DNA from 3 places in the Cronobacter malonaticus LMG 23826 genome. Region 2 is predicted to be linked to each of the others. Evidence: riboswitches for the same ligand, from Rfam matches in the RefSeq annotation. Region 2 holds a riboswitch; each other region holds the start of a gene.

Region 1 (3,253 bases), 2.1 Mb from region 2:
CCCGGCATCCATTTTCATCACGGCCGCGAGCTGGACATGCTCGATGTCATCAGCTCGCTCCAGCGCATCTGCGCCCTGCCGCTTTACGCGCATATCCGCCAGGTCGTTTCTCCCACGGCCTGGACACTCGATATTCACCTGAGCGAGCCGGACGACTGGCTGCCGTGGCTGATGGGCAGCGTGCCGGCGATGATCCTGCCGCGGGAGTGGCCGGAAATGCCGAAATTCGCGAGCCAGCCCGTCGGCACTGGCCCTTACGCGGTGGTACGCAATAACAGCAACCAGCTAAAAATCCACGCCTTTGATGACTATTTTGGCTACCGCGCGCTGATTGATGAGGTGAACTTCTGGGTGCTGCCGGAGATAGGCGAGGAGCTGAGCTGCGCCGTTCAGCTTGAAGGCCCGACACGCGACGTCGACGAAAAAGCCGTGGAGAGCCGCCTCGAAGAAGGCTGCTACTACCTGCTGTTTGATTCCCGCTCGCGCGTCGGCGCGATGCCGGAGGTGCGCCGCTGGATAAGCTCGCGCTTTACGCCCGCCCGCCTGTTGCACCGCGCCGCGCCGCACTATCAGCGCATCTGGTTTCCGGCTTACGGCCTGCTGCCGCGCTGGCACCACGCGCCGCAAATTCCTGAGGCGCAGAAGCCCGCCGGGCTGGAGCGTCTTACGCTCACCTTCTATGGCGACCACAATGAAAACCGCATTATCGGCGCGCTGCTGCGCGATATCCTGGCGCAGGAGCAGGTGGAGCTGGAACTGCGAGAGGTGAGCTATGAGGAGTGGTATCAGGGCGACATTACCAGCGATCTATGGCTTAACAGCGCCAACTTTACGCTGCCGCTCGATTTCTCGCTGTTCGCGCACCTGTGCGAAGTGCCGCTCATTCAGCGCTGCATCCCGCTCGACTGGCAGGGCGACGCCCAGCGCTGGCGCACCGGCGCGCTGAACCTGCCGCAGTGGTGCCGCACGATGCTCGAGCGTCAGGATATTCTGCCGCTCATTCACCACTGGCTGATGCTACAGGGCCAGCGCAGTATGCGCGGCGTGCGCATGAACACGCTCGGCTGGTTTGATTTTAAATCCGCCTGGTTTGCACCGCCGGAGCCGTAACCCTTTCGCAACATTACGCAAATCATTACAATGAGCCGTTCTCAACGGGGTGCTGCCGACTGACCGGTGCGCTGAGATAATACCCGTCGAACCTGATCCGGATAACGCCGGCGAAGGGATTTGAGGCTACCGCTCAAAATCCTTTGCCCCCATTTGATAAAGGTGCAAAGTGTTAAAAAAACTGCTTCCTCTGCTGGCGCTCGCCGCCGCTCCGGCTTTCGCCAAACCTGTCCTGACCGTCTACACCTACGACTCTTTCTCCTCGGAGTGGGGCCCTGGCCCGAAAATTAAAACCGCCTTTGAAGCCGACTGCGGCTGCGAGCTGAAATTCGTGGCGCTGGAAGATGGCGTCTCGCTGCTTAACCGCCTGCGCATGGAAGGCAAAAACAGCAAAGCCGATGTGGTGCTGGGCCTGGATAACAATCTGCTTCAGGCCGCGACCGCGACCGGGCTGTTCGCCAAAAGCGGCGTTCCGGCGGGTGAAGTTAACGTGCCGGGCGGCTGGAATAACGACACCTTTGTGCCGTTCGACTACGGCTGGTTCGCCTTCGTCTATGATAAAAACAAACTGAAAAACCCGCCGAAAAGCCTGAAAGAGCTGGTTGAGAGCGACCAGAAATGGCGCATCATCTATGAAGATCCGCGCACCAGCACGCCAGGGCTGGGCCTGCTGCTGTGGATGCAAAAAGTCTATGGCGATAAAGCGCCGGACGCCTGGCAGAAGCTCGCCGCGAAAACCGTTACGGTCACCAAAGGCTGGAGCGAAGCCTACGGCCTGTTCCTGAAAGGCGAAGGCGATCTGGTGCTGAGCTACACCACCTCGCCCGCCTACCACATTATTGAAGAGAAAAAAGAGAACTACGCAGCGGCGAATTTCAGCGAAGGCCACTATCTGCAGGTGGAAGTCGCCGCACGCACCGCCGCCAGCAAGCAGCCCGCACTGGCGGAGAAATTCCTGAAGTTTATGGTTTCGCCCGCCTTCCAGAATGCGATCCCCGCGGGCAACTGGATGTACCCGGTGACCAACGTCGCGCTGCCGGAAGGCTTTAACGCGCTGACCCGGCCGCAGACCACCCTGCAATTCACCTCACAGGAAGTCGCCGCACAGCGCGCGCAATGGACGAGTGAATGGCAACGCGCCGTGAGCCGCTGATCCCCGGCTGGCTCTGGCCCGGCCTCACCGCCGCCCTGCTGATGGCGGCGGTGGCGATGGCGGCGTTCGCAGCGCTCTGGACACACGCGCCGCACACCGATGCACGCGCGCTGCTACACGACAGCTACCTGTGGCATGTGGTGCGCTTCTCGTTCTGGCAGGCGTTTCTCTCTGCCCTGATTTCCGTCGTGCCTGCGATCCCACTCGCCCGCGCGCTCTACCGCCGCCGCTTTCCGGGGCGGCGAATGCTGCTGCGCCTGTGCGCCATGACGCTTATCCTGCCGGTGCTGGTGGCGATTTTCGGCCTGCTTAGCGTCTACGGGCGCAGCGGCTGGCTCGCCGCGCTCTGCGCGACGCTCGGTATTGAATGGACGTTTTCGCCTTATGGCCTTCAGGGCATCCTGCTGGCGCACCTCTTTTTTAATATGCCGATGGCGACTCGCCTGCTGTACCAGACGCTGACGCAGATCCCCGGCGAACAGCGCCAGCTCGCCGCGCAGCTCGGTATGCGCGGCTGGGATTTCTTCCGGCTGGTGGAGTGGCCCTGGCTGCGCCGCCAGATCCCGCCGGTAGCGGCGCTCATTTTTATGCTCTGCTTCGCCAGTTTCGCCACGGTGCTGGCGCTCGGCGGCGGGCCGCAGGCAACCACCATTGAGCTCGCCATCTACCAGGCGCTGAGCTATGACTACGATCCGGGGCGCGCGGCGCTGCTGGCGCTTATCCAGATGGGCTGCTGCCTGTCGCTTATCCTGTTAAGCCAGCGGCTCAGCAAAGCGATTCCTGTCGGCGCGACGCTGGTGCGCGGCTGGCGCAACCCGGAGGATTCATGGCGCAGCAAACTCATCGATTCACTGCTGATTGGTGCCGCGCTGCTGCTTCTCCTGCCGCCTCTGCTGGCGGTGCTGGTGGACGGCCTGCGCGGCGACATTAGCCATGCGCTGGCCGACCCGGCGCTGTGGCGCGCGCTCTGGACGTCGCTGCGTATCGCGC
Region 2 (3,253 bases):
AAAGCCTGTCTGGGTGGACTGCCTGAAACATCCAGTATTCGGTAACGCCAAAGAAGACATGCCAGCCGTACAGCAGGAGGAACAGGGCGAAGAGGCCAACGCCGATCCGATGTGCGAGCTTGACGAAGCACCGAAAGAAGAAGCGCAAACGCCGGAAAAGGTGAAGCCAACACCGAAGCCAAAGATAAAGAAACCTGTAACACCGTCAACCGCACCAAGCGACGATAAGGAATATTCTACCAAATTGCATCAATTCGAGAGTGCTGGACATTGGTATCAATTTTCTGAGTATCAGTTACCAGATTTGGAGCGCTTTAAATGTGACGGGAAACTAACGAACGAATACGCCTTGGCCTATCTTGATAAACACACGTCACAGCAAACTATGAATACCCAATAAACAGGAGGATTATGATTACCCAGCTCTACATCTTCTTATTCTTCCGTGCTGTTTGGTATATTGCCGCCCGCATCCAGAAAAGAAAAAAAACGAACACTTAAGGATTACATTGACGAAACTCTTCAGTGACGTTTTCTACGCCAGGCGTTTTAAGAAGCACGCCATTGAGATGAATCACAAATTTGTTATCGTGGCTGGCATATCCGGCAATTTGGCGACAAATACCCACAGGGACACGAACTGCCATCACTACTTCGGCATCTTCATTAAGCTGAATGCCGATCAGGTAATCGAAATCCCAGGAGCGAATTCCGCCTAACTGGGTTTTATTGACTCTGGTTTTGACCTGCAACAGCGTCCCATCGCTTAATCTTACATCGGCGCTTTTATGGGAGTTTGGCAATAATTCACCCCCATAAAGTTGCTTTACGAGATGTTCACCATAATCACCAGTGACATTACCACCTCGGGCAAAAAATGCCTTTGCAAGCAGCCACCGCTTCTCGATACTGCCGATATGCTTCACGTGCACCCATCTAACCTCGTTAACTAAACGTAGATACCGATGATCTTGTTAATCACAGCTTCGAGGTATCAAGCCCAGCGGCTTTAAGCCGCTCGGTGAGATTCCTCATTTTGCTGAATTCAGTACCAAAACTGGCTTTAAGTCCCACACCCTCGCAAAACTCTTTAGCAGTGACGTTTTTCAGGTGGTCGGCGTATTTGATCATCTGGAGGTGCATTTCAACCGTTTGACCATTTCGCGGTGCGCTGTTGATGGCTTGCTTAATGTTCTCGTAGATCTGGGTTTCTGTCATTTGCATATCTCACTTATCAAATTTAGATAAATAATATAAATTAGCTAATTTTGATAATCAAGGGGTTTTGTCATACAGATATGGGGTACAAACTGAGGTATAAGGTGGGGTACAGCGCGAAGAAGCGATAACCGGAAGGGCGGGCTTGCAACAGCAAGCAACTTACCCTAAGCTGGCAAAAAGTATAGAGATTCAATCTTCATGACTCGGGGTGCCCCATCACTGATGGGCTGAGAAATACCCGTACCACCTGATCTGGATAATGCCAGCGTAGGGAAGTCAGATGCCTGTCCGGTATCCCGTCTTCGCGCCTGGCAGGAGAGAACCATGTCTTCTGACCTGCTTTGCGGCTCAAACGCCGCGCCTGTTGTCACCCAACTTCGCCGTCACGCTCCGCTGGTGCACTGCATTACTAACGATGTGGTGCAAAATTTCACTGCCAATGTCCTGCTCGCGCTTGGCGCCTCGCCCGCGATGGTGGTGGATACTGAAGAAGCCGCGCAGTTCGCGGCCATCGCCGATGCCTTACTCATCAACCTCGGTACGCTCACACACCCGCAGCAGCAGGCGATGCGTGCGGCCATCGACGGCGCCTGCGCGGCGGGCAAGCCGTGGACGCTCGACCCGGTCGCCGTCGGCGCGCTCACGCTGCGCACGGAATTTGCGCGGGAGATCCTGGCGCGTCGCCCAGCCGCCATTCGCGGCAACGCCTCGGAAATTCGCGCGCTGGCAGGCGAGAGCGGCGGCGGGCGCGGCGTTGACGCGACCGAAAGCGCGCATCAGGCGCGTGAGGCGGCCCGCTTACTGGCGCGCCGCACCGGCGCAGTCGTCGCTGTGACCGGCGAGGTCGATTACATCACCGATGGCGAACGCACGGTCGCGGTCGAGGGCGGCACCGGGATGTTGACGCGCGTGGTGGGCACCGGCTGTGCGCTCTCGGCGGTCGTCGCTGCCTGCTGCGCGCTGCCGGGCGACCGTCTGGAGAATGTCGCAACGGCCTGCTGGCTGATGAAGCGGGCGGGCGAACAGGCGCTGACCGTCTCCCGTGGCCCCGGCAGTTTCGCCAGCGCGTTGCTGGATAATCTGCATGCGCAGGCGTTCGGAGGTGCTCATGAAACGCATTAACGCGCTCACCATCGCCGGCACCGATCCGAGCGGCGGCGCGGGGATTCAGGCCGATCTCAAAACGTTCTCGGCGCTCGGTGCTTACGGCACATCAGTGATTACGGCGCTGGTGGCGCAGAACACCCGCGGCGTGCAGTCGGTCTACCGCATCGAGCCGTCGTTCGTCGCCGCCCAGCTTGATTCAGTGTTAAGCGATGTGCGCATCGACACCACCAAAATCGGCATGCTGGCGGAAACGGATATCGTCGAGGCCGTAGCCGAGCGGCTCTCGCACTACCGGGTGCGTAATATCGTGCTGGATACGGTCATGCTCGCGAAAAGCGGCGATCCGCTTCTTAGCCCGTCAGCGGTGCGCACGCTGCGCGAAAGATTATTGCCGCAGGTGGCGATCATCACGCCGAATTTGCCGGAGGCGGCGGCGCTGCTGGAAACCACGCATGCCCGCAGCGAAACGGAGATGCGCCAGCAGGGTGAGGCGCTGCTGGCGCTCGGCTGCGGCGCGGTGCTGATGAAAGGCGGGCATCTGGATGACGCCGAAAGCCCCGACTGGCTCTTTACTCGCGAAGGGGCGACGCGCTTTACCGCTCCGCGTGTCATGACGAAAAATACCCACGGCACCGGCTGCACGCTCTCCAGCGCGCTCGCGGCGCTGCGCCCGCAGTATCCTGACTGGGTTGAAACAGTGACGGCGGCGAAGGCGTGGCTCACGAAAGCGCTGCAACAGGCGGATAGTCTGGAAGTAGGGGAGGGCATCGGGCCCGTCCATCATTTTCATGCATGGTGGTGAACCGTGCCAGCAGAATTAGCTGAAAATGCGCTCAGGTCTGGCAATCTGTGCTAATCAAGTCCAGGCTAAGAGGGCCCAGCTAAGGCGTGGGTAAGGAATCTTATCGTCCGGCAGGTTACTGCC
Region 3 (3,253 bases), 1.8 Mb from region 2:
GGCCAGGGCTGAGACGTCACATAGCGTAAATTCTTGATGCGGATATTGCTCTCTTCCATGACCTCACGCGCTACCGCCTGCTCCAGCGTTTCGCCTACTTCGACAAACCCGGCCAGCACGGTGTAAACGCCGTTGCGGTGTCTTGTATGCTGCGCCAGCAGGATTTTATCGTCACGGCGGATAGCCACGATGATGCACGGCGCGATTTGCGGGTAGTAGCGTTCGCGGCAGTGGCCGCAGAGCATCGCCCACTCGGTTTTGCTCGGGTGCATCTCATGGCCGCAGTAGCCGCAATATTTATGAGAGCGGTAAAATTCGGCGAGCTGTACGCCCCGCCCCGCCAGTTGAAACAGCCCGGCGTCCTGGTCGATAAGCTGTCGCACCGAGGCCATGTCCTTTTCGCGCTTTTGCAGTACCAGCCAGACCGGCGCGTCCTCCCAGAGGCCAATTTGCAGCGCCTTTTCGCCCGTAAGACCAAAATCCGCGGCCTGGCCGTAAGGTAATTCTGCATTTGGCAGCCATAATTTCTGTTCATGGCTGACTATCCACCAGCCATGGTCTAAATTTTCTAGTGTACGTTCCATAATTGATTGCACTACCTCTGCGTCACTGGCACGTTATTAACATTGTTCTTACATATTTTGGGTCATTTGCGTTTTTACATCTTATATCTCATGGAGTCGATCATGCTAAACCAGCTAAAAAGTCTGACGGAACGCGTTGGTGGGAGTAATGAGTTAGTTGATCGTTGGCTTGCTGCCCGCAACCATCTGTTGGTCACCTATTACAAGATGGTCGGCATCAAACCCGGCAAGGAGCCGATGACTGCGCTTGATGAACAGGCGCTGGACGATTTCTGTCACTGCCTGGTGGATTACCTCTCCGCCGGACATTTCAATATTTATGAGCGCGTCATCAGCGAAATGGAAGGCACCAGCCCGCTGGTCGCCGCCACGCAAATCTATCCTCAGCTGGAATCCAACACCCAGCAAATCATGGATTTCTACGACACACATCTGGAAAGCGCTATCGACCACGATAACTGCCTGGAGTTTCAGGAAGCGCTTTCCGGCATTGGCGAGGCGCTCGCCGCCCGCTTCGCGCTGGAAGATAAGCTCATCATGCTGGCTTTTGACAACAACCTCGGCGAAAGCGCCAATGACGAAACCGGCCTCGCCAAACCGGCTTGAGTTCGGCTGTATTAACGAGTAGTTTAAATATGCCCCCGCGATTTTAGCGGGGTTTATCTTGTCGGAGTGCCCAGTGCGACAGCACGGGCTGAGACCGTTAATTCGGGATCCGCGGAACCTGATCAGGTTAATACCTGCGAAGGGAACAAGAGTAATTCCATTTTGCCCCGTTCAGGGCGCGATTTCGCCCTGATGCCCTGTTAAGGGTGCACGGGCGCACGCCATTACTCCTCCGTTGTTCTGACAAGCCACTTCCTGACCGTTAACTGGAATGCGCTATGTCTGTATCAAACAAACCAGGCCGCCGCGAACAGCGCGCCGCCGCACAACACTTTATCGACACCCTGGAAGGCACCGCTTTCCCCAATTCTCACCGCATCTATCTCACCGGTTCGCGTGAAGATATTCGCGTGCCGATGCGCGAAATCCGCCTGAGCCCGACGCTTGCGGGCGGCAGCAAAGAGAACCCGCGCTATGAGCCTAACGAGCCGGTGCCAGTGTATGACACCTCCGGCCCTTACGGCGATCCGGCGGTGCGTATCGACGTCCGCGAAGGGCTGGCTAAACTGCGCAGCGCCTGGATAGACGCGCGTAATGATACCGAAACCCTCGATTCCCTCAGCTCCGCGTATACCCGCGAGCGTCTGGCCGACGACGGGCTGGATGAGTTGCGCTTTCGCGGGCTGCTGACGCCAAAGCGCGCAAAGGCGGGCAAGCGTGTCACCCAGTTGCACTACGCGCGTCAGGGTATCGTGACGCCCGAAATGGAATTTATCGCCATCCGGGAAAACATGGGCCGCGAGCGTATTCGCACGGCGGTACTGCGCCAGCAGCATCCGGGCCACGGCTTTGGCGCGCGCCTGCCGGAGAACATCACGCCGGAGTTCGTGCGTGGCGAAGTCGCCGCCGGGCGCGCCATTATTCCTGCCAACATTAATCACCCGGAATCGGAGCCGATGATTATCGGTCGTAACTTCCTGGTGAAGGTCAACGCCAATATCGGCAACTCGGCGGTGACGTCGTCTATCGAAGAGGAAGTCGAAAAACTGGTCTGGGCGACCCGCTGGGGCGCAGATACCGTGATGGATCTCTCCACCGGGCGCTACATTCACGAAACCCGCGAATGGATCCTGCGCAACAGCCCGGTGCCGATCGGTACGGTACCGATCTACCAGGCGCTGGAGAAGGCTAACGGGATCGCCGAAGATCTGAGCTGGGAGATGTTCCGCGACACGCTGCTTGAGCAGGCCGAACAGGGCGTCGATTACTTCACTATTCACGCGGGCGTGCTGCTGCGCTATGTGCCGATGACCGCAGGCCGTCTGACGGGCATCGTCTCGCGCGGCGGTTCGATCATGGCGAAATGGTGCCTGTCGCACCACCGTGAAAACTTCCTCTACGAGCATTTCCGCGAGATCTGCGAAATCTGCGCCGCCTATGACGTCTCGCTGTCACTCGGCGACGGTCTGCGCCCCGGCTCCATTCAGGACGCCAACGACGAGGCGCAGTTCGCCGAACTCCACACGCTCGGCGAACTGACGAAAATCGCATGGGAATATGACGTCCAGGTCATGATCGAAGGCCCAGGCCACGTGCCGATGCAGATGATCCGCCGCAACATGACCGAGGAGCTGGAGCACTGCCACGAAGCGCCCTTCTACACGCTCGGACCGCTCACGACCGATATCGCGCCCGGCTACGATCACTTCACCTCCGGGATCGGCGCGGCGATGATTGGCTGGTTCGGCTGCGCGATGCTCTGCTACGTGACGCCGAAAGAGCACCTCGGCCTGCCGAATAAAGAAGATGTGAAGCAGGGGCTTATCACCTACAAAATTGCCGCCCACGCCGCCGATCTCGCCAAAGGGCATCCTGGCGCACAGATCCGCGATAACGCCATGTCGAAAGCGCGCTTTGAATTCCGCTGGGAAGATCAGTTCAACCTGGCGCTCGATCCGTTCACCGCCCGCGCCTACCACGACGAAACGCTGCCGCAGGAATCCGGTAAAGTCGCGCATTTCTGCTCTATGTGCGGCCCGAAATTCTGCTCAATGAAAATCACC

What was found. A riboswitch is a leader RNA that binds a small molecule or an ion and turns the genes downstream of it on or off. The one in region 2 is predicted to bind thiamine pyrophosphate.
Region 1: it holds a riboswitch for thiamine pyrophosphate, as region 2 does, so the genes downstream of both, thiB (thiamine ABC transporter substrate binding subunit) here and thiM (hydroxyethylthiazole kinase) in region 2, are expected to answer to the same signal.
Region 3: it holds a riboswitch for thiamine pyrophosphate, as region 2 does, so the genes downstream of both, thiC (phosphomethylpyrimidine synthase ThiC) here and thiM (hydroxyethylthiazole kinase) in region 2, are expected to answer to the same signal.

What each region holds. Positions count from the first base shown of each region.
Region 1 is NZ_CP013940.1:3,409,939-3,413,191, forward strand. It holds gene sgrR (HTH-type transcriptional regulator SgrR) at 1-1,110, shown strand, start outside; TPP riboswitch at 1,146-1,247, shown strand; gene thiB (thiamine ABC transporter substrate binding subunit) at 1,280-2,263, shown strand; gene thiP (thiamine/thiamine pyrophosphate ABC transporter permease ThiP) at 2,239-3,253, shown strand, end outside.
Region 2 is NZ_CP013940.1:1,337,804-1,341,056, forward strand. It holds gene AFK66_RS06245 (helix-turn-helix domain-containing protein) at 1-400, shown strand, start outside; gene AFK66_RS21220 (DUF6998 domain-containing protein) at 498-926, opposite strand; gene AFK66_RS06255 (HTH-like domain-containing protein) at 979-1,218, opposite strand; TPP riboswitch at 1,416-1,512, shown strand; gene thiM (hydroxyethylthiazole kinase) at 1,546-2,343, shown strand; gene thiD (bifunctional hydroxymethylpyrimidine kinase/phosphomethylpyrimidine kinase) at 2,330-3,130, shown strand.
Region 3 is NZ_CP013940.1:3,793,671-3,796,923, forward strand. It holds gene nudC (NAD(+) diphosphatase) at 1-584, opposite strand, end outside; gene AFK66_RS17790 (Rsd/AlgQ family anti-sigma factor) at 687-1,190, shown strand; TPP riboswitch at 1,243-1,352, shown strand; gene thiC (phosphomethylpyrimidine synthase ThiC) at 1,469-3,253, shown strand, end outside.